Regions from separate parts of the Desulfofundulus thermocisternus DSM 10259 genome, predicted to be linked through region 2. Evidence: riboswitches for the same ligand, from Rfam matches in the RefSeq annotation. Region 2 holds a riboswitch; each other region holds the start of a gene.
What was found. A riboswitch is a leader RNA that binds a small molecule or an ion and turns the genes downstream of it on or off. The one in region 2 is predicted to bind cobalamin.
Positions count from the first base shown of each region.

Region 1: linked by a shared signal. The riboswitch ahead of cobU (bifunctional adenosylcobinamide kinase/adenosylcobinamide-phosphate guanylyltransferase) and the one ahead of BR83_RS0108485 (carbon-nitrogen hydrolase family protein) in region 2 are both predicted to bind cobalamin.
Region 3: linked by a shared signal. The riboswitch ahead of thiC (phosphomethylpyrimidine synthase ThiC) and the one ahead of BR83_RS0108485 (carbon-nitrogen hydrolase family protein) in region 2 are both predicted to bind cobalamin.

Region 1 is NZ_JMLG01000001.1:50,629-60,362, reverse strand. Features, by position in the region: gene BR83_RS0100325 (PHP domain-containing protein) at 1-374, shown strand, start outside; gene BR83_RS0100320 (LL-diaminopimelate aminotransferase) at 429-1,595, shown strand; gene BR83_RS0100315 (hypothetical protein) at 1,664-1,927, shown strand; gene BR83_RS0100310 (DUF3842 family protein) at 1,983-2,405, shown strand; cobalamin riboswitch at 2,500-2,672, shown strand; gene cobU (bifunctional adenosylcobinamide kinase/adenosylcobinamide-phosphate guanylyltransferase) at 2,776-3,345, shown strand; gene BR83_RS0100300 (cobyric acid synthase) at 3,353-4,924, shown strand; gene cbiB (adenosylcobinamide-phosphate synthase CbiB) at 4,985-5,938, shown strand; gene BR83_RS0100290 (cobyrinate a,c-diamide synthase) at 5,954-7,351, shown strand; gene cobS (adenosylcobinamide-GDP ribazoletransferase) at 7,345-8,100, shown strand; gene cobD (threonine-phosphate decarboxylase CobD) at 8,113-9,237, shown strand; gene cobC (alpha-ribazole phosphatase) at 9,241-9,734, shown strand, end outside.
Region 2 is NZ_JMLG01000008.1:79,327-89,060, forward strand. Features, by position in the region: gene BR83_RS0108440 (copper amine oxidase N-terminal domain-containing protein) at 1-331, shown strand, start outside; gene BR83_RS15440 (ABC transporter ATP-binding protein) at 405-1,226, shown strand; gene BR83_RS17185 (hypothetical protein) at 1,374-1,517, shown strand; gene BR83_RS0108455 (ABC transporter permease) at 1,537-2,367, opposite strand; gene BR83_RS0108460 (FmdE family protein) at 2,660-3,238, shown strand; gene BR83_RS0108465 (transposase) at 3,468-3,752, shown strand; gene BR83_RS0108470 (Uma2 family endonuclease) at 3,915-4,466, opposite strand; gene BR83_RS0108475 (DUF4198 domain-containing protein) at 4,566-5,312, shown strand; gene BR83_RS0108480 (CGGC domain-containing protein) at 5,411-5,752, shown strand; cobalamin riboswitch at 5,976-6,256, shown strand; gene BR83_RS0108485 (carbon-nitrogen hydrolase family protein) at 6,396-8,102, shown strand; gene nikB (nickel ABC transporter permease) at 8,826-9,734, shown strand, end outside.
Region 3 is NZ_JMLG01000002.1:168,000-177,733, reverse strand. Features, by position in the region: gene BR83_RS0102910 (FadR/GntR family transcriptional regulator) at 98-742, shown strand; gene BR83_RS0102900 (S-layer homology domain-containing protein) at 959-2,341, shown strand; gene BR83_RS0102890 (fumarylacetoacetate hydrolase family protein) at 2,624-3,385, shown strand; gene BR83_RS0102885 (DUF6125 family protein) at 3,420-3,932, opposite strand; cobalamin riboswitch at 4,129-4,375, shown strand; gene thiC (phosphomethylpyrimidine synthase ThiC) at 4,482-5,780, shown strand; gene bzaB (B12 lower ligand biosynthesis ThiC-like protein BzaB) at 5,784-7,058, shown strand; gene BR83_RS0102865 (methyltransferase) at 7,175-8,206, shown strand; gene BR83_RS14890 (MFS transporter) at 8,472-9,569, shown strand; gene BR83_RS0102855 (helix-turn-helix transcriptional regulator) at 9,662-9,734, shown strand, end outside.

The sequences.
Region 1 (9,734 bases), on a different contig from region 2:
TTGGTAAAGACAGGGTGGCTTACGTACCCAGGTATAAACTGGCTCCACGGGAAGCAATAAACTTGCTTCACCGGGCGGGCGGAGTAGCCGTGCTGGCCCATCCGGGGCTGACCCGCTGTGATTATCTTATCCCCCGCCTGGTTGAGCATGGCCTCCAGGGTCTGGAAGTCTATTATCCTGCCCATTCCCAGGAGATGGTATGGTACTATGAAAAGCTCTGCCGTCGCTACCACCTGGTGGCCACCGGAGGCTCTGATTACCACGGTTCAGGTCACCGTGAACACGGCTGCCTGGGGGCATCCACTGTTCCTGATGAAGTAATATGGTCATTAAAGGAACTGGCCGGGCAGCAGACGGGCCCGGCAAATATTTAGCCAAAGGCCAGGAATTGCTTTTTGAAAAACATTTTTATGTAACGGGGTGGGGAAATGCAAATAGCTCAGCGCATTAAAAGTTTGGAGTCGGCTATTTTCAACGAGATGGAACATTATAAGAAGCAGGTGGAGGCCCGGGGAATAAAGGTGATTAATCTAGGTGTAGGCAGCCCGGACCGCCCCCCGGCCCCCCATATTATTGCCGCCCTGCACCGGGCAATTGATAATCCGGCTAACTATCGTTATCCGCTGGAGGGCCTGCCGGCTCTCTACCGGGCGGTGGCCCGCTGGTATCAAAGGCGTTTTGGGGTGGAACTGGATCCGGATCATGAGGTGCTGGTGCTGATGGGTTCTCAGGACGGCCTGGCTCATATTGCCCTGGCTTATATAGATCCCGGGGATATAGCCCTGGTTCCCGATCCAGGCTATCCTATTTATGCGTGCAGTATTCTTCTGGCGGGTGGGGAAATATATCCCATGCCCCTTTTGGCTGAAAATGATTTCCTTCCGGACCTGGCCTCCATACCCGAAGAAGTGGCTGTAAAGGCCAGGCTGATGTGGCTTAACTACCCCAATAACCCTGTAGCCGTTTCGGCCAACCGTAATTTTTTTGAACGGGTAGTTGAATTTGCTCGCCGGTACGACATTCTGGTATGTCACGACATTGCTTATGCCGAGCTGGCTTATGATGGCTTTAAGCCCATGAGTTTTTTAGAAGTACCCGGTGCAAAGGAAGTTGGTGTGGAGTTTTATTCTCTTTCCAAAACCTATAATATGGCCGGTTGCCGCATAGGTTTTGCCGTGGGAAACCGGGATGTGCTGGCAGCCCTGTCTCGCCTTAAGTCCAATATAGATTATGGTGTGTTCAGGGTGGTCCAGGAAGCAGGCATAGCAGCCCTTGAAGGTCCCCAGGATTGTGTAGAAGAGACAGCCCGTACTTACCAGCGTCGGCGAGACGTACTGGTGGACGGGCTGGCCCGGTATGGCTGGCATATGCCCAAACCCAATGCTTCCATGTTTGTCTGGGCTCCCCTGCCCGGCGGTTATACGTCTTCACGGCAGTTTGCGCTGGAATTGCTGGAGCGTGCAGGGGTGCTGGTTATTCCGGGGCTGGCTTTTGGTTCCAGAGGAGAAGGATATGTACGGATGGCGCTGGTCCAGGAGGAGGAAGTGCTGGCTGAGGCTGTGGAGCGTATTGGTAGCGCATTTACTTTCCGGTAGCCTTTCGTCTATTGCCACCAGGGGTAGCATATACTAAAATCAGACCTGCTGCCTGGGGTGGTGGATCAATGGATGTGCTTGAAATGCAAAGGAGAATCCAGGAATTAGAAGAAAAGGTGGAGCAGCTCCGCTTAAGCCGCCGGGTCTTGATGAATTTAATTGAGCGGATGGAAAGGGAAAAGTCCGCCTTCCTGGCCCGGCTGGAAAGAGAGAATAAGCGCCTGCACCGGGCCAATTACCGGTATGCGCGATCTTTATTGCGAAAAAATATCCAGATTCTCGAACTGGAGTCGAGATTAAAAGATTATATGTCCCGTCATCCCGGGAGCTGATTTATGAAACAAATGCCTGTATTAAATTTTAATTTTGGATATGGGAGCGAAGAACATGCGTATTGCTGTGGTGGACGGGCAGGGGGGTGGCATTGGAAAGCATATTATGGAGAGGCTGCGCCGGGAGCTGCCTGAAGACGTGGAGATCCTGGCGCTGGGTACCAATGCTCTGGCTACTTCAATGATGCTTCGCGCCGGTGCCAACGAGGGGGCCACTGGAGAGAATGCAGTAATTTTCAATGCACCCCGGGTAGATCTGATCGTAGGCCCGGTGAGTATTCTTTTCCCCCATGCCATGATGGGGGAGCTGACACCGTCCATGGCCACGGCCATTGCCGCGAGCCCGGCCAAAAAAATCCTGTTACCCCTGGTCCGCGGTTCCGTAGAGCTGGTGGGCCTGCGGGCTGAGCCTCTTCCCCATTTGATTGAAGAACTGGTTCAGCGGGTGAAAGAATACCTGGGGGAAGACAGGCATTAGATGCTGGTGGTAACAGAAATTTAACAGGAATTATCAGGATGTAAAAGGATTTTGAAGTTACTCTGTCGAATAAAGCAAGTAAGGAAAAATTTAAAAAAGTTTTTAACCTGCAGGTGCCCCGTAGGGGAGAATAGGGAATCAGGTGAAAAACCTGAGCGGTCTCCGCCACTGTAACCGGGGAGTAGCCCTGCAATGCCACCGCCAGGGAAGGCGCAGGGCAGGCAATGATCCGGGAGCCAGGATACCTGCCTGCGGGTGCTGTTGGCCCCTTCGCGAGAAAGGGGCAATGGCTTTCAGGGTTAGGGACTGGCCTGGCACAAGTTTCCCCGGTCTTTCAAAGGCTGGGGTTTTTATTTTGAGGGGTGTGGATATGGCTCTGGTATTTGTAATTGGTGGTGCCAGAAGTGGCAAAAGCAGTTTTGCCGAAGAGCTGGCTGCTTCTTGTGGTTCAAGGGTTGTTTATGTAGCTACTGCGTCTGCCCTTGATGAGGAAATGGCCCGGCGGATTCACATTCACCGGCTCCGCCGCCCTGCCAGCTGGGTTACCGTAGAAGAAACCCGCTGCCTGGAAAAAGTAATCAGGCAGTATGAAAACGATGCAGATGCCTTTTTAATTGATTGCGTTACCATGTGGTTGACCAATCTTCTGCTGGATGAAAACCTGCCCTGCTCTGGTGGTGCGCTGGATGACAGGGAGAGCTATATTTTAGAAGAAGCCCGCCAGCTGGCCAGGACGGCGGTGGCTTCCCCGGCCAGGGTGATAATGGTGGCCAATGAGGTCGGGCTGGGCCTTGTCCCGGACAATGCTCTGGGCCGGACATTTCGCGATCTGGCGGGGCGGGTAAATCAGCTCCTGGCCCGGGAGGCAGAAGAAGTGTATCTGGTGGTGGCCGGTTTACCCGTGGAGATCAAGTCCCGCGTGTTTAAAGGAAGGAGGTAATCTACGTATGCAGGCCAGGACAATTATGGTACAGGGAACCGCGTCCCACGTGGGTAAAAGTGTTCTGGTGGCTGCCCTGTGCCGCATCTTCTATCAGGACGGTTATCGTGTGGCCCCTTTTAAATCCCAGAACATGGCCTTGAACTCTTTTGTAACCCGGGACGGAGGTGAAATGGGCCGGGCTCAGGTAGTGCAGGCCGAGGCTGCCGGGATTGAGCCCCATGTGGACATGAATCCTATTTTACTTAAGCCTACGGGGCAGGCGTCCTCTCAGGTAATTGTACTGGGCCGGCCGGTGGGAAATCTTTCCGCCCGGGAGTATCACAATAACTACGCTCAAAAAGCGTGGGACGTTATCTGCCAGGCGCTGGACCGTTTGCGCCGGCGTTACGAAATTGTGGCCATAGAGGGCGCCGGGAGCCCGGCTGAAGTTAACCTTCAAGCAACGGAAATTGTAAACATGCGCGTGGCCCGGATGGCTGAAGCTCCTGTACTGCTGGCTACCGATATAGATAAGGGAGGCGCCCTGGCGGCTGTGGTTGGTACCCTGGAATTGCTTCCGGAAGAGGACCGGCAGCGGGTAGCCGGGATTATTATTAATAAATTTCGCGGTGATTTAAAGCTATTCCAGCCGGCGGTTGATTTTCTGGAAGCAAAGACGGGTGTACCGGTGATAGGGGTGGTTCCCTATTTTGAAGGCTTTCGGGTGCAGGAGGAAGATACGGTATCCGAGGAAAGTCTGCGTAAAAGCCGGTCTTCTACCCGGAGGGATATAGATATTGCTGTTATCCACCTGCCCCATATTTCTAATTTTACCGATTTCGATCCCCTGGAAAATGAACCGGATGTGAACTTGCGCTATATTGGCAGGGGAAGTTCCCTGGGACGGCCCGATTTAATCATAATTCCCGGAAGTAAAAATACCATTGAAGATCTCGTTACCATAAGACGCTGGGGCCTGGCCGGTGAAATTTGCCGTCTGGCCCGGGAGGGAGTGCCGGTAATTGGTATTTGCGGTGGATTCCAGATGCTGGGCAAAGAACTGGCCGATCCCTATCAAACCGAGTCCAGCATTCCCAGAATAGAAGGGTTGGGGTTGCTGGATATTAGCACCACTTTTGAGCCGGAAAAGGTAACAACCCAGGTAGAGGCGACAGTGGCCGGCGGCGGGCCTCTTTTGGCGGATTCCCGGGGTCAAAGGTTAGTGGGTTACGAGATCCATATGGGGCGTACCGTGCTGGGGAGCGATGCCGTACCGGCCTTCCGCATATTCCGGCGGTCGGGAGAAATGGTAGATTGTCCGGACGGGGCGCAGGATAAGGAAGGTCTGGTTTGGGGCACCTATATCCACGGCCTGTTTGACAACGACGTTTTTCGCAGGCATCTTTTGAACGCCCTGAGGGTTAAAAAGGGACTGGCTCCCCTGGAAAAAGGAGGGGTTGGTCATCTGGAACAGCGGGAACGGGATTATGACCGGCTGGCCGCTGTTGTAAGGGGAAGTCTGGATATGGGCAGGATTTACCGTCTCCTCGGTTTGCCGGGACCCAAAAAAGGAAGAGCCCTGGCTGGAGCAGTGTAAAGCAGTCTCCCACAGATTATAGAAGGGGGAGGTAGGCCTGGATAAACCGGGCCGGAGGGTATGTCGGTGGTAATTGCAGCCTATGTTTTGGACTTGCTGGTAGGGGATCCCCCCTGGTTTCCCCACCCGGTTATTTACATCGGCAAATTAATTGCCGCCCTGGAAAAATTTTTTCGCCTTGTTGCCAGGAATCCCTCCGCCCTCCGGTTGGCTGGGGTCTTCCTGGCAGCCACAGTGGTGGGGTTAAGTTATCTGGTTACCAATTTCCTGATTCGCCTGGCTGAACTTGTACACCCGTGGCTGGCCCTGGGAGTAGAAATATGGCTTATTGCCACCACCTTTGCCGTCAGGGGTTTGGCCGGGGCTGCCCGGGATGTTCTCATCCCGCTGTCCCGGGGTGACCTCGAACTGGCTCGCCGAAAGGTAAGCCTTATTGTCGGCAGGGATACCCGGGCGCTGGATGGACGGGGAATTACCAGGGCTACGGTAGAAACGGTGGCAGAAAACATTGTTGATGGTTTTGTATCCCCCCTTTTTTACGCTCTTATTGGCGGGGCTCCCCTGGCCATGGCCTACCGGGCGGTGAATACTCTTGATTCCATGGTGGGGTACAGAAACGAGAAATACAGGGATCTGGGCTGGGCTTCGGCCCGCCTGGATGATATAGCTAATTTTTTGCCTGCGCGCTGGACGGGGTTGTTGCTGGTAGCAGCAGCCTGGCTTACCGGTCGCCGGGCTGGTAGCGCGTGGCGGGTGATTAAAAGTGATGCCCGGTATCATCCCAGCCCCAACAGCGGGATTCCCGAGGCGGCCATGGCTGGTGCCCTGGGGGTTCGTCTCGGCGGGCTGAACTATTATGGGGGACAGGCCTCCTTCCGGGCTTATTTGAATCAACCCGGCCAGCCGCCGGTTACGGACCATATACGCCAGGCTATCGACATGCTGTACCTCACCGCTGCCCTGGCCGTAATAAGTGGTACGGCGGTAAAAATGATTTCGGGTTCTCTTTTTTGAGGGGGTGGGGTATATTTGAACATACCGCGCATTTTAATTGCCGCCACCCATAGCGGTGCCGGTAAAACAACGCTGGCTACGGCTTTAATGGCCGCCTTTACCAGGGCGGGTTATGTTGTCCAGCCTTTCAAGGTGGGGCCGGATTATATTGATCCCGGCTATCATCTAGCAGCTACAGGGCGGGATTCCCGCAACCTGGATACCATCTTTTTGGGACTGGAAGGGGTGCGGGAGGTGTTCGCCCGTGCCGCTCTGGGGGCAGACCTCTGTATAATTGAGGGAGTTATGGGACTTTATGACGGCAGGGGGTCCACCGAGCGGGGCAGTTCGGCGGAGGTAGCCAAAGCTCTTGAGGCTCCGGTCCTGCTAATCCTGGATGCCCGGTCCATGTCCCGGAGCGCAGCCGCTCTAGCCCTTGGCTACCGCATGTTTGATTCCGGGGTGCGGATAGCCGGCATATTGCTTAACCGGGTAGGGAGTCCGCGGCACTACAACATTCTGAAAAAAGTCATAGAAGAACAGGCAGGTGTTCCCGTGCTGGGTTGGATTGGCCACCGTGCGGAGATATCCCTTCCCCACCGGCATCTGGGTCTTTTGCCGGCTATGGAAAAGGATGCCCTGGCGGAACACCTGGATCGGCTGGTGGCGGTCCTGGGGGAGGGAGTGGATCTTTCCCGCTTACTGGAAATAGCACGGGCGGCTCCGCCCCTGCCCCGGATTGGGGAAAAAATTTTTCCTGCTGTGCCCAGGAGCCCGCGGGTTCGTCTGGGGGTAATTAAAGATGCCGCCTTTAATTTTTATTACCAGGACGGGCTTGAGCTCCTGGCCGCCCTGGGTGCAGAAGTGGTTTTTCTCAGCGCCCTTTCTTCCCCGGCTTTGCCGCCGGATCTGGACGGCCTTTATATAGGTGGTGGCTTCCCCGAAATGTTTTTGGAAAAGCTGGCGGCCAACAGGAATTTTATGGAAAGCCTGCGCCGCGCTTTTAACCGGGGTATGCCTGTATACGCGGAGTGCGGAGGCCTGATGTATATATGCCGGAGTATTTATGGTTTTGATGGCCGGGAATATCCCATGGCCGGCTTACTGCCCGGAGTGTGCCGCATGCATACCCGCCGGGTAGCACTGGGATACTGTAAAGCCCGGGTGCTGAACGATAATATTCTGGCTCCAGCGGGCACAGAGCTGGTGGGTCATGAATTTCATTATTCTTCCCTGGAAGACATGCCTGCAGATTTTCCCAGGGCCTATGCCCTCCGCCGGGAAGGAGAAGAGGTGGAGGTACTGGATGGCTATGTCCGCGGCAATTTACTGGCTTCCTACCTGCACCTGCATTTTGCGTCCTGTCCGGAGGCTGCCCGCCGCTTTGTGGAATGCTGTGCAAGATTTAAAAAGAAAAGGGTGGTGGAATGCTGAAAATCCTGGCCATGTCTTTACAATTTCTAACCAGGTTTTACGTCTACCGTGGTGATTTTGATGAAAGAGCCTACGGGCGGGCACCCATGTTTTTCCCCCTGGTGGGCCTTTTTCTGGGCGTGGCCTGGACGGTTCTTTATCTGGCTCTGACGCACTTGTTCCCGCAGCCCGTAACTGCCGCTTTTCTAGTTCTGGGGATGGCCACCCTTAGCGGGGGCCTGCACCTGGACGGATTTATGGATACCATGGATGGAATTTTCAGCGGGCGTTCCAGAGAAAAAATGCTTGAAATAATGCGGGATAGCAGGGTTGGCGCCTTCGGGGTGCTCGGGCTGGTCTGTTTATTGCTGCTAAAATTTGCTCTCCTGTTAAGCCTGCCCCGCGAAGCTTTATTACGCCTGTTACCAATTGTACCGGCCATCAGCCGCTGGGGAATGGTTTACGCCATCGCACGCTTTCCCTATGCCCGCGCCCAGGGTCTTGGCCTGTTTCAGGTTCAATATACCGGAAGCAGGGAGCTGGCCGCGGCCTCTTTCCAGGTTCTGCTGATTGCTTTAACAGGAGGATGGCTGGGGTTGTCCCTGTTATTTGCCTCCCTGGTGCTGGTACACGGGCTCGCCCGCTACTTCACCAGCCGTTTAGGCGGGCTGACCGGAGATACTTACGGAGCTATTAATGAAATTACGGAAGTGTTTTTACTTCTGGCAGCGTATCCATTGAGTAAGTGCCTCCCATTAACATTGCTGTAAACGGGGGTGCAAATGGTGATTTGTAATGATAAAATAGATAAGGGTTACCAGGCCGTTCCTCCCCATGGGGGCAACCTGGTCCGGGCATCCATGGAATATGGTTTTGCGCCGCAGGATTTTCTGGACTTCAGTGCCAATATCAATCCCCTGGGTCCCAGCCCCCGGGTCCTGGAAGCATTGAAAGATAATCTCTGGCAGATATCCCACTATCCGGATCCAGATTGCCGGGAATTGAAGGTGGCCCTGGCAGAACACCTGGGAGTTGATCCTTCCTGTCTTCTGGTAGGAAATGGAGCCAGTGAATTGATTTATCTGCTGGCTCGTGTTTTTCCCTTTCGCCGGGCGCTTATTCCTGCTCCGACCTTCAGCGAATATGCCCTGGCCGTTAGAGCTGCCGGAGGGGAAGTGAAATATGTTTTTCTGGATTCCTCTCGAGGTTTTCCTTTTCCTTTAAAGGAAATTTTAAAGCTATTACCGGAAGTGGATGCTCTTTTTTTATGCAACCCCAATAATCCTACCGGGGGGCTTGTTACCTGCCGGGAACTGGGGTTTTTGCTGGAAACAGCTCTGGCTTGCGGCTCCATGATAATTGTTGATGAGGCATTTATGGATTTTGTCCAGAATCCCGCATCCTTTTCCCTGCTTTGCCAGGCCGGGCGGCATCACCGTTTGATTCTACTCTACTCGTTAACTAAAATCCTGGCCATTCCAGGTCTGCGGCTGGGAGCACTGGTGGCACGGCCCGAAGTGGTCCGCACCCTGGAAAAGGCACGGGATCCCTGGAGTGTTAATGCTCTGGCTCAGGTTGCCGGGGTAGCCGGGTTGCGGGACAGGGCATATCTGGAAGCCACCCGGGAAGTGGTGACCCGGGAGAGGGAATTCCTGTTTCGGGAGCTTTCTTCCCTGCCCGGATGGCGCCCTTTTCCCGGGACGGCCAATTTTTTGCTTGTAGACATAACGAATGCTGGTATTACTGCAGGCGAGCTGACTGGTTTACTGGGTCGCCGGGGTATCCTGGTTCGTAATTGTTCTAATTTCCCCGGTCTGACGGAAGGTTACATCCGGGTTGCCGTGAAGGGGCATGATGAAAATCTGCGTCTTTTAAAAGTACTGGGTGAGGTACTACAGGAGAGGTAAAAGATGAGCTGTCGTATATACCTGGTCAGACACGGCGAGACAGCCTGGAATGCTGAATTCAGGTTTCAGGGACACAGCGACGTTGCTCTTTCCCCGCGGGGAGTGGAGCAGGCCCGGGCTTTGTCCAGGCGTTTAAGTAAAGAGGAATTTTGTGCCTTTTACTCCAGCGATCTCCAGAGAGCCATGAATACGGCGCGTATTCTGGCTGAGCCTCACGGCCTGCCCGTGGTGTCCCTGGAAGCCCTGCGGGAAATTAACTTTGGCTTTTGGGAAGGTCTTACCATGGAAGAGATTCAAGCCCGCTACCCCCGCGAGCTGAAAAAGTGGTGGCACTCTCCCCTGCATACGCGTATTCCCGGAGGAGAAACGCTGGCGGAAGTGGTGGAAAGGGTAACCATTGCGGTACGGGGTATAGTAGAAAAACACCCCGCCGGACAGGTAGTGGTTGTGTGCCATGGGGGCACTATCCGGGCACTGGTAGGTTCGGTTTTGGGCAT
Region 2 (9,734 bases):
CGGCACGGAAAGGGAAATGGACGTGGAGCCTTACGTTAAGAACGGCCGCACCTATGCCCCGGTGAGATACCTTGCCCTGGCTGCCGGTCTGAGTGACGAAAACATCCTGTGGGACGGTGCAAATCAAACCGTAACCCTGCTGGGCGGCAAGCGGGTGGTTCAGTTCAGGGTGGGGCAAAAGTCCTATCTCCTCCAGGGTGTGCCCATCTCTATGGATGTGGCGCCGGAAATAGTCAACGGGCGGACAATGCTACCCTACCGCTTTGTAGCCCAGGCGCTGGGGCTGCAGGCAGAGTGGAATGCATCTGCCCGGCAGGTGATTATCCGTTAATTAAGGTAGTACCGGGGGTGCTCCGTAAACCAGCGTACCCCCGGTACTGTATCCAGGAGAGGAGGAAATCGGGGTGCGGCTTCAAGTTAAGGGCGTGTGTTTTTCCTACGGAAGCGTATCAGTTCTGGAAGATGTGACCTTTAAAGTACAGGCCGGCGAGACATTGGGCATTATAGGGCCCAATGGTTCCGGCAAGAGTACCCTTTTGCGCTGTCTGGCCAGGGTGTTGAAGCCGCGTATGGGGACGGTTTTTCTGGATGGGAAAAACCTGGCCGCTCTTCGTGGCCGGGAGGTGGGCCGCTATTTGGGGTATGTGCCCCCACCGGGTACGGGGCAGGCTTTTCCGTGCACCGTACTGGAAACTGTGCTGCAGGGACGCCGTCCCCACCTCACCTGGGGAGTTAGCCATGGCGACCTTGCTGCGGTAACCAGGGCGCTGGCCTATTTGGGTTTAACCGACCTGGGGGAGCGGCAGCTTGGTGAACTTTCCAGCGGCCAGCGGCAGAAAGTGCTTATTGCCCGGGCCCTGGCCCAGGAACCCGAGGTTTTTCTACTGGACGAGCCCACGGCGACCCTGGATATACGTTACCAGCTTGAGGTTCTGGCGCGGATGCGGGAACTTGCCACGGAACAGGGACGGGTGGTGGTAATGGTGCTTCACGATCTCAATCTGGCCAGCCGCTTTAGCGATCGTTTGTTGCTGCTGCATAACGGGCGTATTGTTGCCGCCGGTACTCCCAAAACGGTGCTTACGCCGGAGAACATTCGTGTTGTATATGGGGTCGAAGCAGTGGTAACAGAGACCAGGTGGGGCCTGCAGGTGACGCCGGTGGCGCCGCTGGATATGACCGGAACGAAGGGAATGGCAAAGGTAGTTCTGGCTGCTCGGGGATGACGGTTGGTAAATCTACTTTGAGAGGGGCTGGTCGAAGGTTTTATCCAGGATGTGATTTCCTGTTTCTGAGCTGATATAACCGCTTTAAGTGGTACCCTGATCCCCGTGGAGCGCCTGCCCGGATTCTTGCAGCACGTGGTATAGCTTTTGCCCCTTACCCCGGCGGCAGAACTGTTACGCACCACCCTGACCGGGAACGGATTCAACTGGCGGCTGGCGGCGGTGCTGGGAGGATGGAGTGTTGTTTTATTTACCCTGGGCTGGCTCAGGTTGAAAATGCTGGATGGCTGAGATCAGGTAAAAGAGCGGTTCAAGCAATCACTCTGGGATAGAGGTATGTGCCCACTGCTGTAGCCAGAATGCAGGCTACCAGCAAAACTCCTACGTCCGCCTGCCAGTTGGTCAATTGGCCGGCAACAAGGGCGCCACGCAGGAAGTCCACCATATAACTTAGCGGGTTGACCGATGCCACCACGCGCAGCCAGTCGGGCATGATGGAGATGGGATACAGCGCGTTGGAAGCAAAAAACAAGGGCATGGTGATTAACTGGCCGATACCCATGAAACGTTCACGGGTTTTAACAATGGCGGCGATAATCATGGACAGGGTGGCAAAAAATACGGCTCCCAGTATGACCACACCGGCGGCTGCTAACAGGAGGGCCGGGTGCCAGTGCAGGGGTATGCCGGTTATGGCCGCAAGCAGAAAAATAATGGTTACCTGGCATAAGGCACGTACTCCAGCTGCCAGAGCCTTGCCCAGTACCAGCGCCACCCGGGGTATGGGCATGGCCAGAAACTTTTGCAGTATACCCATATCTCTTTCCCAGATGGTCGAAAGACCAAAGAAGATGGCTGTAAACATTACCGATTGCGAGAGGATGCCCGGGGTCATGTATGTCTGGTAAGTTACCCCGCCTGTATCAAAGGCACGTACTCTGCTGAAAGCCTGGCCGAAAATCAGCAGCCAGAGGACAGGCTGCACAGCCCGGGTGAATAAAACGGTCGGTTCATGGCGCAGCTTGCGCAGTTCCATTTCTACAATGGTCAGGATATCTATTATCAATATTTTTATGCCAGCTGTTTTTATTGCCGGTTTAACCAAGGCGACGGCTGATGTGGCGAACCTGTCTGATTCCACGAAAATCCCCTCCCGCATCCAGATAGTTACCGGTAAAATAAGTAAATACATCATCCATGGAAGCACCGGGGTTACCCGTCATTGCCTTTAATTCCGCCGGGGTGCCTTTTACCACCATTTCGCCATGATTGAGTATGAAATTTGATAGTCAACATATTTCATGTTTAAAATTGTTCACCCGGCCGCCCGGTCCGGCCGTTCTTAAAGTCCAGGAAGGAGGGAGATTATAATCCCGCACAGTATCAATTACTTTGTGTACCGATCCATGTATTAAGGGAAGGAGTGTTTTCAGATGACCGATTGGGAAAAAGTGGTATCCTTTCACGGGCACCCCTGTTGTTTGTTGGCCATTGGGTACCGGGCAACAAAGGTTGCTTTGGAAAAGCTAAACGCTCATCTTCCCGGGTATAATCTGGTAACCGTGGTGGAAAACCGTACCTGTGCCGCCGACGCGGTGCAGGTGATGTCGGGTTGCACCTTTGGTAAGAGGAACTTCGTCTACAGGGACAACGGCAAATACGTCTTTACCTTTGCCCGCATGGGAGAGCGGCAGGCTTTGCGGGTAAGCTTAAAGGCAGGGGTGCTGAGCAGGGAAGGTGATGAATTTGTAACCCTCATGGAAAAGGTGGCCAACGGCGTAGCTACAGAAGAGGAGCGGGAGGAGTTTTACCGCCGCCAGGAACCCCTGATGAAGTACATCCTGGAAGGCCCGGCGGAAGAAATTTTTGAAATGCAATTTGTAGATTCAGAAATACGTCTTCCCGAGCTCTGCCTGGAGATGATTACCTGCAGCCGCTGCGGCGAAGAAATGATGAAAGATCATGCCTTTTTACAGGAGGGACGTCCGGTCTGTAAGGATTGCTCAGTATAGATTGCGGGAGGCCTGAGAAGAACCGGGGGTGATAGTTGCGGGGACCAATTTTACACCATCACATTGGACACAACTTACCGCGGGCAATCCATTCACCTGAGCAACATCTTTATAGAAATCCGCCCCTGAAAACCCACGGGCTTGTCCCGTGGATCGAGCGGGGCGTCGCCCGTCAAGGGCGACAAGTGTATCCACAAACACCCGTTCTAGTGCTATAATCATGCTATGAATGGAAAAACGAACCACTGCGTCTACAACATCAGAGCTGGTAGCGGTGGATGAGCGCGGCACCTCCGGCACCTGCCCGGTATGCGGGGAGTACACCAGACAGACCGGGCGCGTATACCGGTGCGGCAATGCTTCCTGCGGGTTTACCGGGATTCACCGGGACGTGCTGGGAGCCAGCGGCATCCTGGACAAAGCTCTGCACGGGAGTTTCACCAGGGGCCGCAGGCTGCCCGGGAAAGTGGAATACCTGCGGCCGCAGGTATTGGCGCCGAAAAAAGCGGCCTGACGTATCTACGATGAGTAGTAGACGCCTATGGACCGGGCCTGGTTGTGGTGACGCGACCATGTAGCTCACGAGGAAAGCGTAAGACCTGCGCTTTAGCAGGTAGCATTCCGATGACATGAGAAACCTCCGGGACGAAGCCCCCGGGCTTGTCCCGGGGGAGGTTCACGCAAATACCTCCTTGCCCTTGATGGTGAGACCGGGCAAAAGATGAGGTTGCCAGCTATCCTCTTCGCCGTAAACTCCGGTTTTGACGTAATCATTGTCCTTCCACAGGTATACCGTCACTTTCCGGGCGTCGGGGTCCACAATCCAGTATTCTTTGACGGCATGGCGGGCGTACAGCTTTTTCTTCAGGTCAAGGTCTCTTTCGGCAGTAGAAGGCGATAAAATCTCGATGATCAGGTCGGGTGCCCCTTGAATGTTGTTTTCCCCCACAATCGAAAGGTTCTCGCGGCTCACGAAGAGCACATCCGGCTGTACCACATCGTGGCGGCTGAAAAGCACATCAAATGGCGCCTCGTAAACTTCTCCCAGGCCGTGGGCTTTGGCGAATGACCATAAAATGGTAGCCAGGTTTAAACTTATCTTCTGATGCGCCCGCTTGGGGGAAGGAGTCATGAAAAGATCGCCTCCGATAATTTCATACCGCCTGTCTTCAGGCAAAAGCAGGTAATCTTCGTAGGTGAACTTGAGGTGCTCAGGGATGGAGGACATTAAATCACCTCCAGGGCGAGCGTTTTTAAAATTAAGGAATGTTAGCAAATTGGTCCTCTCATTAAAAGTATACCACTTAAACCAGGGGAGGAGTTCTTCATGTTGAAGGTAGTGCAGGGTCACGAAATTTGGGTTCTGCCCGAGGGAAGTCATGGTCACGAAGGACATGAAACCCGGTGCCGGATTTTTTACGGGCACGCCATGCGTCCCGATGGCCTGGCGGACCCGGCGCGGCTGGCGGCCTGGGTGCTGATCCCCGGTGGAGCAAAGCTTTCCTTAAAGGTAGAAGCGGGAGATGACCGGTTTCACCTGGTGGCGTTTACGCCCGACCGGGATGGGTTCTGGCCCGTGACGGTGGAGAACGACGTCGGGCCGGTGGCGGTTACCGCGGACGGTTTTTACCGCCGGGGGACGCGTAAAGACTACCCGGATGCCCGGGAAGTGGGCTACTACTACCAGTATGCCAGGACATACGTGCAGGTGGGGCATTTCTGTGCCACCTGCGGCCCGGTGGTGCAGCCACCGGAAATCATCAACCTGGCCCACGACCTCGAACTGATTCTTACCCCCGGTGCTTACCGGGTGGGGGACGAAGTAATTCTGGAAGTTCTTTACCGCGGCCGGCCTTTACCGGGGACAGAAGTGAAGGCGACCTGGAGCCTGCGGGAAGAAGATGACTGGGGGCTAAGCGCAAAAACTGATGATGCAGGACGGGTGAAGTTTATCTTGAGCAATCCCGGGCACTGGCTTTTTTACACCCGGGTTGCCGACAAAACCCTGGGCCGGGAAGACGAGTACGACAAAAAGGTGTACAGCGCCACGCTGAGCCTTTTTGGTGTACGGTGAACCCGTTTGGAAGGTTTTATTGACAAGTGATGAAGCAATTAATTGACATATGATAAGTGGTATGTTATAACAAAACCAAAAAAGGAGTGATTTGGAAGGTGAATGTACTCATTGTAAGTTGTGGTTCCTACGTATCCCAGGGTTATGGCTGTCCCGGCGAGTGGAAGTGTTTTAAAGCCGCCCGGGACCGGGAAGGAAACTTTAAGGATTATGATTCTGTGAATGTGGTGGGTTTCCTGACCTGTGAATGTCCAGGGAGATCATTGATTCCAAACATCGGTTGTGTTAAGAAGAATGTAGATTTTGATGTTATCCACCTTTCCACCTGTATGGTTAACGCCTGGCCGGCCTGTCCCTACAGGGATGTGGACGAGCTTGCCAAAAAGATTACGGAAAAGTTTGGGGTAAAGGTAGTCAAGGGAACTCATGATTACGCATAGCTGACGTTCAAAAGAGAACCGGATAGTTCTCTTTTTATGGGAAAGGGGAAATCTTCAAAAGCCCAGGGCATCCAATCCGGCTTCCGTCTGCTTAACGATAGCGGTTTCTGGAAAAAGGTAACGGCTCAAAGAAATGGATTTTCTTCGTAGAAACTTGATTTCGGTGGACCGTTGTTAATGCGACGGGCTGGGTTACGGGTCTTTATATCATCCTTTTTAGAACTGAAATAATGCGTAACGGGGTGTCCTGCTTCCCTGATGGGGGCAGGCTGAAAAGGGAAGCCGGTGCAAATCCGGCGCGGTCCCGCCACTGTGAGGGGGAAGGGACCCACATAATGTCACTGTCCAGCACTCAGTAAGCTTGTTTTCAGCTTTGATAGAAATTGGTTACTGCTACGATAAGGTTACGGCGAAGGGAACCATAACATGGCTGAGTGCTGGATGGGAAGACGTGGAGTTCCGATGAACCCGAGCCAGGAGACCTGCCCCGTTTTTTCACCATGCTGCCTACGCGGATAGGGAGGTGGTAGGTCTGATTTTCCATGCCCCCGCTTTATGCGTAGCGGGGGTTTTTGATTGCCCGTTTTTAATTGCCAGAAGGAACCCCGGCATTGTATCTGGCCGGACGGGCGGAAATTTCCGGGTGGGAAAAAAGTTTCTTGATGAGGTGTTAAATATGCCGGAAGAAGTCAGGGTAGCTTTAATCCATGCGGCCATCAAGTGGAAAGATAAGGAACATAACCTGCGGCGGTTGCTGGCCTTAAATGAAGAGGCTGCTGCCGGTGGTGCCCGGATCATTGTAAATCCCGAGCTGGCCACCACGGGTTATGCCTTTGAAAGCAGAAGGGACATTTCCCTCTTTGTGGAGACCGTTCCCGGCCCGACCACGGAATTGTTCGGTGCCCTGGCCCGCCGGTACGGGGTCTATATCTGCCTGGGGCTGCCGGAAGTGGATTTAAAATCGGGTATTTATTATAACACCGCAGTGCTCATAGGCCCCGACGGCCGGGTAATGGGTGAGCATCGAAAGCTGGCCCCTGCGTTTAAGGAAAATCTCTGGGCGGCCAGGGGTAACCTGCCCGTGCTGGTGGCAGAAACCTGCTTTGGTAGAGTGGGTGTGCTCATCTGTGCCGATACATACTGGTACAAGGCGGCGCGAATGGCTGCCCTGAAAGGTGTCCGGGTGCTACTGATCCCGGCCAACTGGCCGCCCCATCACTACCCGCCGGAAGTTTTCTGGCGTGCCCGGGCTCTGGAAAACGGAGTTTATGTACTGGCCTGTAACCGTACGGGTCAGGATAAGACAATGAACTGTAATGCCTCACAATCGTTTATCATTGGCCCCGACGGCAGCGTTTTAAAGGAAGTACAGTCTGCGCATGACACCATCCTTTATGGCACGTTGCCTTTAAAAAACGGAAAAATTTTTACCCCCGGGGCCGGTGTCCTCCTGGGCGACAGGCGGCCGGAATTTTATGCCGGTATAACGCTGGATACCTTTTCCCAATTTGAACCGGAGGCGCTGCTGGGGTTGCCCGCAGGAAAGGAATTTGCCGTAGCCACTGTTCAGTTTGCTCCACAGGCTAAAGAGCCGGTGAGAAATACCCGGCGCATTTTATCATTACTGGACCAGGCTGCAGACCTGGCTGCCCGCAGGGGTATGAAGCTCGACCTGGTTGTTTTTCCGGAACTTGCTGTAACAGGGGCCATATCTCAACCGTCACAGGCAGGAGAACTGGCCGAACCGGTTCCCGGCCCTGTTACCGTGGAGGTTGTCCGAAAGGCAGAAAAGCTGGACCTGTATGTGGTGATGGGGGTGTTGGAAAGGGAAGACGGTCAACTGTTTAACACTGCCGTGTTGATCGGTCCGGCGGGATTGCTGGGAAAATACAGAAAGATACACTTAAGTCCCTCCGACAGGGAATGGGCTCGCCCCGGACAGGAAGATTTTTGCTTTTTTGACCTCCCCTTTGGCAGGGTGGGCATTTTACTGGGGTATGACCTGTTTTTTCCGGAAAGCCTGGAGAGCCTGGCCAAGCAGGGCGTGGATGTGCTCTGCGTTCCCGCCCTCTGGAATGATGAAAAAAGCCAGTTTATCTGGGAAGCCAGGATAGCCGAACAAATGCACCTGGTGGTGGCCAACCAGTGGGGGTCCAGTGGCTCTTTTTGTGCTCTGGGCGGCAGCTTAATTTACAGTTATTCCCGGTACTCTGAAAGGCGCGTGCGGATAGTGTCTCCTGTCAATGAGGACAGGATCAACATTATGCTTTTAAACCCGAAGGAAACCAGGCAGAAGAAGTTCCTGGAAGAAGTGGATTATGACCTCCTCCTGACACATTACAAACTTTAGGCAAGACTAGACTTTCCTTGCACTGTGTGGTACAGGTTCATCGGCTCCCAGAGGGAGGCTCCCCGGGAACGGAACGGCTGGCCCCCGCCAGCGACCATATAGGACGCTTGCCTTTCGAGTAAAACTTTAGCACGGCAAACTTACCGCTGTCAAACTGTTGTTAAAAATTTTTTTACTTTTGCCTAGGATAACCAATAATTTTGGTTGACTGCTAACAACCCCGGACGTGGTCAGGGGACTGCAGAACCTGGCCGTGGAACGCCGCTCCCGGGACGTACCGTGGAAAGAGTGGCCGGTTGCCGGAACTGTCCGGATAGATTCTTATGCGGCGGCGGTTGCCCGGCCCGTGCTTATGCGTATACCGGCCGGGTGGACCGTGCCTGTAAGGCAGAGATTGCCTGTTAAGGAAAGTCTATCTGGATTTTGTTAAATAGGAGAATACTTATGCTCATATATGAATTGCCTGCATTAAAACTTTTTAGTTAAAATTTTTGTTTTGCCTTTTTTGCAGGAATTTTTTACACAATGTAGTATTATGAAACTAATGAAAGAATATTTTTGCCAGTAAGACGACCGAAGTCGTTGGGTTTTTAAGAAAGGCAATCTAACAAAGGCTATCTAAACAGTTAAAAACTCGAACGGTAAAAGCCACGAAGGCAATGTTTTCCTCATCGAAAGGGGGTTGCTTTTTCGTGGCTTTTAATTTTCAGGAGCGTGCATTAAATGAGCCGTTACCTGCTAAAGCGTTTTCTGTACCTCATCCCCGTGATGCTGGGGGTATCCATCGTCACCTTCGGGCTCATTAACCTGGCGCCCGGTGACCCGGCAGAGCTTATCTTGCGCTCCGGCGGGGTGGAACCCACCAGGGAAGCCGTGGAGGCCCTGCGGGAAGAGCTGGGTTTAAACGACCCCCTTTACGTACAGTACGGGCGCTGGCTGTGGCGGATGTTGCACGGGGACCTGGGCAAATCTTTTCGCACCGGGCGGCCCGTGGCGGAAGAAATTCTCTCCCGCTTTCCGGCCACCCTGGAGCTTGCTTTCGCGGCCATGGTCTTCATGATATGTCTTGCCCTGCCGGCGGGGATCCTCTCTGCCCTTTACCGGCACGCATTCCTTGACCACTTAAGCCGCCTCGGGGCTCTTCTGGGCGCTTCCCTTCCCGGCTTCTGGCTGGGGCTCGTGCTCATCTACTTTTTCGCCGTGAAACTGGGGGTGCTGCCGGTAATGGGCCGGGGCGGGTTGAAGCACCTGGTGCTGCCGGCGGTAACCTTGGGGTTTGGGCTGGCCGCCGTCTACGCCCGGATTTTGCGGGCCGGCATGCTGGACGTGCTGGGGCAGGACTACATCAAGGTGGCCCGGGCCAAGGGGTTGAAGGAAAAGTGGGTGATCGGGCGCCACGCCTTGAAAAACGCCCTTTTGCCCGCGGTGACGTTACTGGGCATGAGCTTCGGGCACCTTCTGGGGGGAGCGGTAATTGTGGAAACCATCTTTGCCTGGCCGGGCGTGGGGAAGTTTGCCGTGGATTCCATCTTTAACCGGGACTACCCGGTGATCCAGGGATACGCCCTTTTCATGGCCGTGGTTTTTGTCCTGGTGAACCTGCTGGTGGATATATCCTACGTTTTTCTCGAC
Region 3 (9,734 bases), on a different contig from region 2:
GGCTGCTGGAAAACTGGAAACAGGAGGGTGGGAGGCCATTTACGAATCATTAAAACCCATCAAGCCCAGGAAAATATATGAGGAAATCATTGATCAGGTGAAGCAGCTCATTGCCGAGGGTGTGCTGAATCCCGGGGACAAGCTGATTTCGGAAAAAGAGCTGGCGGAAAAGCTTCAGGTGGGCCGTTCGGCGGTAAGGGAGGCCTTCCGCGCCCTGGAAGCCATGGGGATCCTGGAGATAAGGCCCGGTGAGGGTACCTTTGTGCGGCGGGTGGAACCCCAGGAGTTAATCAACGTTCTCTCGCTGGTCCTGATCATGAACCGGGATACCACGGAAGAGCTGATGGAGCTGCGTAAAATCCTGGAGGTGGAGTCGGCCGGCCTGGCTGCCTTGAGGCATACCCCGGAGGAACTGGCCCAGATGGAGGAGGCCCTGGCCCAGATGGAGGCCGATATAAAAGCGGGGGAACTGGGGGAGAAGGCTGACTGGAAATTTCACTATGCCATAGCGGAGGCTACCCACAATTCCCTGCTGGTGGAGCTGATGAACACCATTGCCGGTACCATGCAGAGAGTGCTGCGCGCGGCGCGCATGCAGCTCTACATGACGCCCGGCACCCCCCAGCGCCTGCTGAACGAGCATAAAGCTATTTTCCAGGCTATAAAAGAGGGCCGGGATCAGGATGCCCGCCGGGCCATGTTCGAGCACCTGGACAAGGTGGAAAAGGTTTTGCGCATTTAACGGGGATTTACGGTGTTATTTTCCGCCGGTATTATTTTTTTCCTTTTTGCAGGAATTCCGGTTTAAACAGAGAAAGGTAGGTTTAAACCGGTTTTTTTACTTCTTACTGCTGGAATCACAATGGGGCTGGCCGGTGCAAAAACGGTAAAGGAGGGGTGGGGAAAGGCGCTCGGCTAAAAAGGTAAGAGCCTGTATAGAAAAACTGGAGGTGAAAGAATGCCCAGGTTACCTTTAATAATTTTGACCCTGCTGCTCCTGATCCTGGTGCCCGCTTCGCTGGTCTTTGCCCAGTCGCTGGACCGGGAAAGCCTGCTGGAAATTTTCCCGGAAACACCCGTTCCCCAGGGTCCCGTCAGCCGCGGTGCTTTTGCCGCCATGCTGGTCGAGGCGGCTGGCTTACCTCTGGCTGTGGATTCCGCCCTGCCCGCGGGGGATGTTGAACCGGGGAGCTGGTATTTACCCGCTCTATCCACCCTGAAGCAGCAAGGGATTGTGACGGGTTATGCCGACGGGACTTTGCGGCCCGCACAGCCTGTTACCCGGGTGGAAGCAGCCGTGATGGTGGCCCGCACCCTGGGCCTGACCGGGACGCTGTACAGGCCTGAAGTCAAAAGCCCGTTGCAGCCCGCGCATTGGGGGGCTATTCCTTATAACTGGTTGATCGATCAGGGTCTGCTTACCGGAGAACTGGATCCGGCGGAGCAGGTTACGGTGGGTGAAGCTGCCGATTTGCTGGCCCGGGTCTTCGGCAGCGATCCCCGGGCCATGGAAGTGGTGAAAAAGAGCCAGCAGGCAGCAACAGGGGCCCGCACCATGGCTATGGAAGCCACCATTGATCTGGCTGTAAAGCCGCGGGCGGATATGGCCGCTCAGGTACCGGCTTTGAAGATGTCGGGGCAGATGGAAATGAAAATGATTCTCCCCGGCACCTGGTATATGAACGGCCGGCTCCGCTTTGAGCCTGTGAATTCCGGCAACGCCGGGGGAGAGCTGCCCGCGATGGAAATGGAGCAGTATTATGTGGACGGCCAGTTATACATGAAGGTAACCGACCCGGCAACGGGGAAGGCCGAATGGGTGAAAATGAGCATGCCCGAACTGGAGGGCATGATGCGGGAACAAATGCAAATGGGTGCCGGGGGGATACCGGAGGATCTGTTATCCGCGTTCCATTATCATGTCCTGGGTACCACCCAGAAAAATGGGGAAACGGTGTACGAGCTTGGCTACTACGGGCGGATTGACGATCTGGCCGCTTTCTTCCAGCTCTACCTGCCTGCATCCATGCGTTCACAGCTTTCCGGGCCGGAATTTGAGAAGGCGCTGGATGCAGTTGCCCGGATGGTCCGCTCCATTTCCCTCTGGGGCAAGGATTATATCGGCACCGATGACTATCTGACCCGGGGCGGGGAGGCTTTTGTCGTGGTTGCTCTGAACAACAAATTGGGCGAGGAAAGCATACCGGTGGAACTGGTGGAAATGCGGGTGCAGGTGAACAGGTGCGACTACGGCGAAGTAAAGATTGAACTGCCGGCTGAAGCAAAAGAAGCCAGAGAATTACCGGCGCCCGGGCAGGATAATATCCTTTCCGGGAACTAGGTAGTGGCCGGTCAGGAGGGGCCGGGTTTCCGCTGTGGCGGGGGACCCGGCCCTTTGTTGCTGGCCACCGGCGGAGAATTATGGCCGGGCATCCGGTGCAAAAGGATTTATAACCTTTACCTCTACATAATGCTCTCCGCTCTTCAGGCGCCGGCCCCGGCTATCCAGGGTCCCGGGCCCGCCTTCGTCCTTGCCGGAAGGTGAGAGCTCCGGGTGAAAGAGTGTCAGGACTGTGGTAAAATAACACTGGAAAATCAACGCTGTAAACAGGGGTGTTTTTTTGTGCGTATTGGCCGCTTTCATTATGAGGGACAGACTTTTTTCGGCATAGTTGATGGTGACACGGTTCTGCCTGTGGCCGACCCCTTTCAATCTCTGGAACCGGTTCCGGGACGGCGGTTTGCCCTGGCGGAAGTGGAACTGCTGGCCCCCTGCCTGCCCACAAAGGCGGTATGTGTGGGGCTTAATTACCGGGATCACGCCCTGGAGCTGGGCCTTTCCCTGCCGGAGGAACCGGTGCTGTTTCTCAAACCGCCCACAGCTGTAACCGGCCCGGGAAAACCTGTTGTTTATCCTGCCATGAGCCGGCAGGTGGACTACGAAGCCGAGCTGGCGGTGGTGATGGGGAAAAAGGCCTGGCAGGTGCAGGAGGAAGAGGCCGCGGAATACATTCTGGGGTATACCTGCGCCAATGATATTACTGCCCGGGACCTCCAGAAAAAGGACGGGCAGTGGACCCGGGCCAAATCCTTCGACACCTTCCTGCCCCTGGGGCCCTATATCGTCACCGGCCTGGATCCGGGGGACAGGGAAGTTTCACTTTACCTCAACGGGGAGAGAAAGCAGCACTCCTCCACCTCACAGCTTATTTTTCCCGTATACCGGCTGGTCAGTTTTATTTCCCATATTATGACCCTTTTGCCCGGGGATGTCATCCTTACGGGTACTCCCGCCGGGGTGGGGCCGGTACAGCCGGGCGATCAGGTGGAGGTGGTTATATCCGGCATCGGCCGGCTGGCCAATGTGATCGTGTCGGGCGCCTAGCTGACCGCCGGCGCCCGGCACGGGTGAAAGCCGTTCAGTCGATCCAGAATTCCCAGGCGCAGTAGTATTCTTCCGGGTGCTCGTCGGGCGGGCAGCAGACGCAGCGGGTTTTAATGCGCGGGTCGATGGCCCGGGCAAACTCCGTATATTCCACCAGCCCCACGGTTTTGCAGGGGAAGTCGGGCAGGTTTTTCCTTTTGCGGGCCGACTGCACCCGGCAGTCGTTCATGCGGAAAATAATCCGGTTCTCGTCCACATCGACAATTTCCTGGCGGTTGAGCAGGGCGTACAGGCGGTATCCCAGCGCCTTTTTTAATGCCGGGATGCCCCCGTTTTCCGGGATGCCGTGCAGCTTCATGATCCGCCTGGCTTCATTGACCGTGAATTGTTCCCAGGCGGCCGCATCGGCCCTGATGGCTGCCTCCATACCATGCTCCCGCTCCACGGCCTGGAACCACAGCCCGTCGTGGGCCAGCCAGCGCTTGGCAAAATCGCTCAGCACGGCCAGCAGTTCTTCCCTGGAAAGCCCGGCAAACTGGTTGGCCATAGCCTCTCCCTACCTTTCTTTAAAATAATTAATTTGTTAATCTTTTTTAAATAATATCATTTTTATGTGTTCATTTCCAGAGCCGCGGTTGGTAAATCATAACCGGTTTCCCGGCCCGCCGGAGGGGTTGATTTTGAATCTCACGGAAAATTTTTCTTGCCCGCCCCGGGCCGGCTGTGTTAAAATAGACCCTGGATAATTGAATAGTCAAACAGGTGCCCCATGAAGGGGAGAATAGGGAAGTCCGGACGGGTGGCATACCACCCGGAAACGGCGCGGTCCCGCCACTGTAGTCGGGGAGCTTGTCCCGGTCACTGGTCGCAGGCATTCACCGTGTACAGCTGCAGGTAAGAAAAGCAGCGCGGTTGAACGCCGGCCGGGAAGGCCGGGGGGAAGGGCAATGATCCGTTAGCCAGGAGACCTGCCTGTTTGAAGTGTGGTCGCCCTCGCGCGAAAGGGCAGCCGTGCGCGGAGGATGATGGTAAAGTCCTCAGCCAGAAAGTTTTTGGCTGGGGACTTTTTATTTTACCTGCCTGGAGGTGGTTATAAATGCCGACGCAAATGGCCAGGGCCCTGGCCGGGGAAATTACCCCGGAAATGAAAAGGGTGGCCGGCCGGGAAGGGGTGGACCCGGAATTTATCCGCCGGGGGGTGGCGGAAGGCACCATTGTCATTCCCCGCAACCGCAGGAGAAAGAACATCAATCCCGTGGGCATCGGAACAGGACTTCGGGTGAAGGTAAGCGCCAGCGTGGGCCTGGCGGGGCCCGGTGATACCATTGAAGGTGAGGTGGCCAAGGTGCGCGCCGCCGTGGAAGCCGGGACGGACGCCGTCATGGACCTGAGCGTATATGGGGATATAGACGGTGCCCGGCGGGCTGTGCTGGCCGCAACCACCACGCCCGTGGGTACCCTGCCCGTGTACCAGGCCCTGGCGGAAGCCCGGGAGAAGTACGGGGCGGCGGTCAAAATGAAGGTGGACGAGATGTTCGAGGTCATCGAGCGGCAGGCGGCCGACGGGGTGGATTTTCTGGCCCTGCACTGTGCCACCACGTGGCAGACCCTGCGGGCGGCAAAGAAACACCGCCGCGTCGATTACCTGGTCAGTCACGGGGGCAGCCACTTAATGGGCTGGATGATTTACAACCAGAAGGAAAATCCCCTTTACGAGCATTTCGACCGGCTGCTGGAGATCTGCCGCCGCTATGATGTTACCTTGAGCCTGGCCGACGGCTGGCGTCCGGGCTGCCTGGCCGATTCCCTGGACGCGGCCCAGGTGCAGGAGCTGGTGGTGCTGGGGGAACTGGTGGCCCGGGCCCGGCAGCAGCAGGTGCAGGTGATGGTCAAAGGACCGGGGCACGTCCCCCTGGGGCACCTGAAGGCCACCGTACAGCTGGAAAAGCAGCTCTGCCACGGGGCACCCTATTTTGTCTTCGGCCCGGTGGTTACGGACATCGCCCCGGGGTACGACCATGTTACTGCAGCCATCGGCGGGGCCCTGGCGGCCTGGGCCGGAGCGGAATTTCTCTGTTACGTCACCGCCGCGGAGCACCTGGGACTGCCCGGTGTGGAGCAGGTGCGGGAAGGGGTGGTCGCCGCCCGCATAGCCGCCCATGCGGCCGACGTGGCCAGGGAGCCCCGGGCGGCGCAGTGGGACCTGGAAATGTCCCGGGCCCGCAAGGCCCTGGATTGGGACAGGCAGATCGAGCTGGCCATTGATCCCCTCCGGGCCGATGCCCTGCGCCGGGAACGCAGCCATGGTTCCCACCGGGCCTGCGCCATGTGCGGCAGGTACTGCGCCATGCAGGTGGTCGGGGAATATCTGGGCAAAGAGCAGGGGGTGTGTTAGGTTATGACCCGGTTACTGGCAGCCAGGAAGGGCTTTATTACGCCGGAAATGGAGGAGGCGGCCCGGCAGGAGGGAGTGGACCCGGAATTCATCCGGGCCGGGGTGGCCGCCGGTACCATCGTCATCCCGAAAAACAGGTTGCGGAAAGGGATCCGGACCTGCGCCATCGGGCGGGGCCTGCGGACCAAGGTGAATGCCCTCATTGGCACCTCCAGCGACCGGGACGACCCGGAAATGGAGGCCCGCAAGATCGAGGTGGCCATTTCCGCCGGGGCCGATGCCATTATGGACCTCTCCACCGGGGGGGACATCGACGGCATGCGCCGCGTTAGCCTGGAAAGGGCCACGGTTCCCGTGGGAAGCGTGCCCATCTACCAGGCGGGCATTGAGGCCATCGAGAAGAGGGGCGGCATTGTGGCCATGACCCCGGAGGACATGTTTGAAGCCATAGAAAAGCAGGCGGCTGCGGGCATTGATTTCATGGCCATTCACTGCGCCCTCAATTTTGAGGTGGTGGAGCGCCTGCAGAAAACCGGCCGGGTGACGGACATCGTGAGCCGGGGCGGCGCCTTCCTCACCGGCTGGATGCTGCACAACCGGAAAGAAAATCCCCTTTATGAGGAGTTCGACCGGGTGCTGGACATCCTGCGGGAGTACGACGTAACCTTGAGCCTGGGCGATGCCATCCGCCCCGGGTGCATTGCCGATTCCCTGGACGGCGCCCAGATCCAGGGCCTGCTGGTGGCCGGGGAACTGGTGGCCCGCGCCAGGGAGAAAGGGGTGCAGGTGATGGTGGAGGGGCCGGGGCATGTGCCCATCCACCATGTGGAGACCACCATGCTCCTGCAGAAGCAGCTCTGCCACCAGGCCCCGTATTTTGTCCTGGGCACCCTGGCCATTGATGTGGCCCCGGGGTACGATCATATCACCGCGGCCATCGGCGGCGCCCTGGCCGGGGCTTCCGGGGCGGACTTCATCTGCTACGTCACGCCGGCGGAGCACCTGGGCCTGCCCACGGAAGAGGACGTGCGCGTGGGGGTGATGGCTGCCCGCATTGCCGCCCACGCTGCCGACATTGCCAAAGGCGTCAGGGGGGCCTGGGAGTGGGACCTGAAAATGGCCCGGGCCCGGGCTTCCCTGGACCGGGAGGCCGTGGCCGGCCTGGCCATCGACCCGGCCCTGGTGCGCTGTTACCTTGAGAAGGAAAAAGGGGAACCTTGCAGCGCCTGCGGGGATGAATGCGCCCTGCGACTGGTCAGGGAATATTTCCGGCCGTGAAAAAATCCGGCAGTTGAACACTGGCCGGGCAGGGTATCCGGAAAGCATCCTCCGCCCGGGCTGCGGGGGATGGCAGGTTCAGTGTTAGAACACGGCATTTTCGAGGTGACGTGTAAATGTGTAGCGATGAAGCGCGTTCTTCTTCCGGCGGCTGGTATATACTGCATATTTGCCGCGGCCACTGGGCGGCTCAGGTGCTTTTTACGGCCGTGGACCTGGGCCTTTTCGACGTCCTGGCCCGGGGCGCCCAAACTCCCGCCCGGGTAGCCGCGGCCCTGGGCACCCACCCGGAAGCCACCGCCCGCCTGCTGGTTGCCCTGGAGGGCCTGGGGCTGGTGGAAAGGGAGGGCGAGTTTTACCGCAACGCCCCACTGGCCAGCCGCCATCTGGTGCGGGGAAGGGATGCCTACCTGGGCCATGCGGTGCACCACTTTGCCAACCTGGCCGAGGGTTGGTCCCGGCTGGGCGAGGCCGTGCGCACCGGCCGCCCGGTGGGTTTCGAGGCCGTGGAACGGGCGAACTATGAAGAGCGCCTGCGGGACTACATCCTGGCCATGGGGGACCGGGCCCGGCTCAAAGCGGAGCAGATGGCCGCCGTGCTGGATTTAAGCGGATGCGAACGCTTACTGGATTTGGGAGGCGGGCCCGGGGTGTATACCGTTGCCCTGTTGAAGAAAGAGCCCGGGGCCCGGGCCACCATCCTGGACCTGGCTCCCACCCTGGAGATCACCCGGGAATTGATGGAAGCGGCGGGGGTTCTGGACCGGGTGGAGCTATGTGCCGGGGATTTCACCAGGGACGAGCTGGGCGAAGGGGTTTACGACCTGGTCCTGGCCTCCAATGTGGTGCACATTTATGACGCCGCCACCAACCGGCAGCTCATGGAACGGGTCTTCCGGGCCCTGCGCCCGGGCGGGCAGGTGGTGATTCACGATTATGTACTGGCGGAAGATCCTGCCCTGGAGGCCGCCCTCTTTGACCTGAACATGCTGGTGGGCACCCTTACCGGCCGGGTGTACAGCGTGCAGGAAATGGGCAGCTGGCTGGAGGACGCCGGTTTTGAGGATGTGACTTACCACCCGCTGACTGCAGGCAGCGGCCTGTTAAGGGGTAGAAAAGCTCCCGGGCGCTGCTTTCAGGGGGAATGACCTTCTTTGTGGCAGCGGGAAACGCGGAAATAGAGGAGATCGTGAGAAACTCTTAGCAAAGCTGCCTGAAGGCGGCTTTTTTTTCGGTTACAGCCGGTGGCAGCGGCAGCGGGGCCTGTATTTCCCATGAACTATTTGCCGGCAGGGAGTAAAATTGTTTTATGTAACTGTAAAATAAAAGCGTTACGTAAGGCTTGACGGCAGAAAGAAGGCGTGTTTTTTGGAACCTGTAGCAAGTGCCACTGAACAAGGAAGATCCCATCTGATGTTCATCAGCCTGGTCAATTTCCTGCTCAATTTTGCCGTGCAGGGTTCCCTTATCTTCATCCCCCTGCTGGGGGCCCAGCTGGGGGCCAGGGACTGGCAGATCGGCCTGGTGGGGGCGGCTTACGGGACGGCTTTTTTATTTTCTTCCCTGTTTTGCGGCTGGAAATCCGACTCGCTGGGAAGGCTTTTGTTTGTGCGCCTGGGGCTGGCCGCCAGCGGTGTGACCTTTGCCGCCCAGTTGTTGGTTCAAAATCTTTTCGTTTTGATCGTGGTGCGTTCGGCCGTGGGCCTGTCCCTGGGAATTGCCACCGCGGCCTTGATTGCTTACGCCTTTGAGTCCGGCGCCGATATGGGCAAATATAGCTCTTACGGCTCCCTGGGCTGGATCTTCGGCGCTCTGGGGGCGGCGCTGTTGAAGGAATTCCACCTGCTCTTTATCACCAGCTCCATCTGCTGCCTGGTGGCCCTGGTCCTTTCCCTGGCTTTCAAGGAAAGTGCCGTTAAAAAAAGCAAAATTAACCCGAAGATAAGACTGGTGGTCAGGCGCAATTTCCGGCTCTACCTGGCCGTATTCCTGCGCCACCTGGGGGCCACGGCCGTCTGGATTATCCTGCCCCTGTACTTTTCGTTGCTGGGCATAGACCGGTTCTGGATTGGTTTGCTCTGGGGAACTAATTTTGCCGTGCAGTTTGTGGTTATGCGCTTTTTGGAAAGGTTTGACGAAAATAAAGTCTTTGCCTTTGGTCAACTGCTCTCCATCGGGGTATTTACCGCCTATGCCTTTATCACCGCACGGCCGGCCCTGTTTGCGGTGCAGGCCCTCCTGGGGGTAGCGTGGTCCTGTCTTTATGTAGGCGCCCTGATTATTGTCCTGCGGAGCGGGGAAGAAAGGGGTACCGCCAGCGGTATCTTCCAGTCCACCTTAAACCTCTGTGGTGCCGTGGGCCCCTTCCTGGGCGGGTTGATCGCCGAGATTTGGGGGTACCATGGAGTGATGCTTTTCGCAGCCGGGCTGGGGGTGGCCGGCCTGCTGGTGGCCGTACCGGCAGCCCGGGAAGTTCCCGGAGCAGCAGGTTCGGTGAAAAAACAGTTTTAATGAAGCATAACTGCTCCTTGCCGTTGTGAGCCGGTTATGTTATTATATTTTTAACCATAAGTGCTTATTGCAAATAGATGAGGTGTATTATTATGTGCAAATGCAGTTGTTCCTGGAATTTTACAGCAGACCGGTTGCTGCTGCCGGTACTGCTGTTTCTTTTGC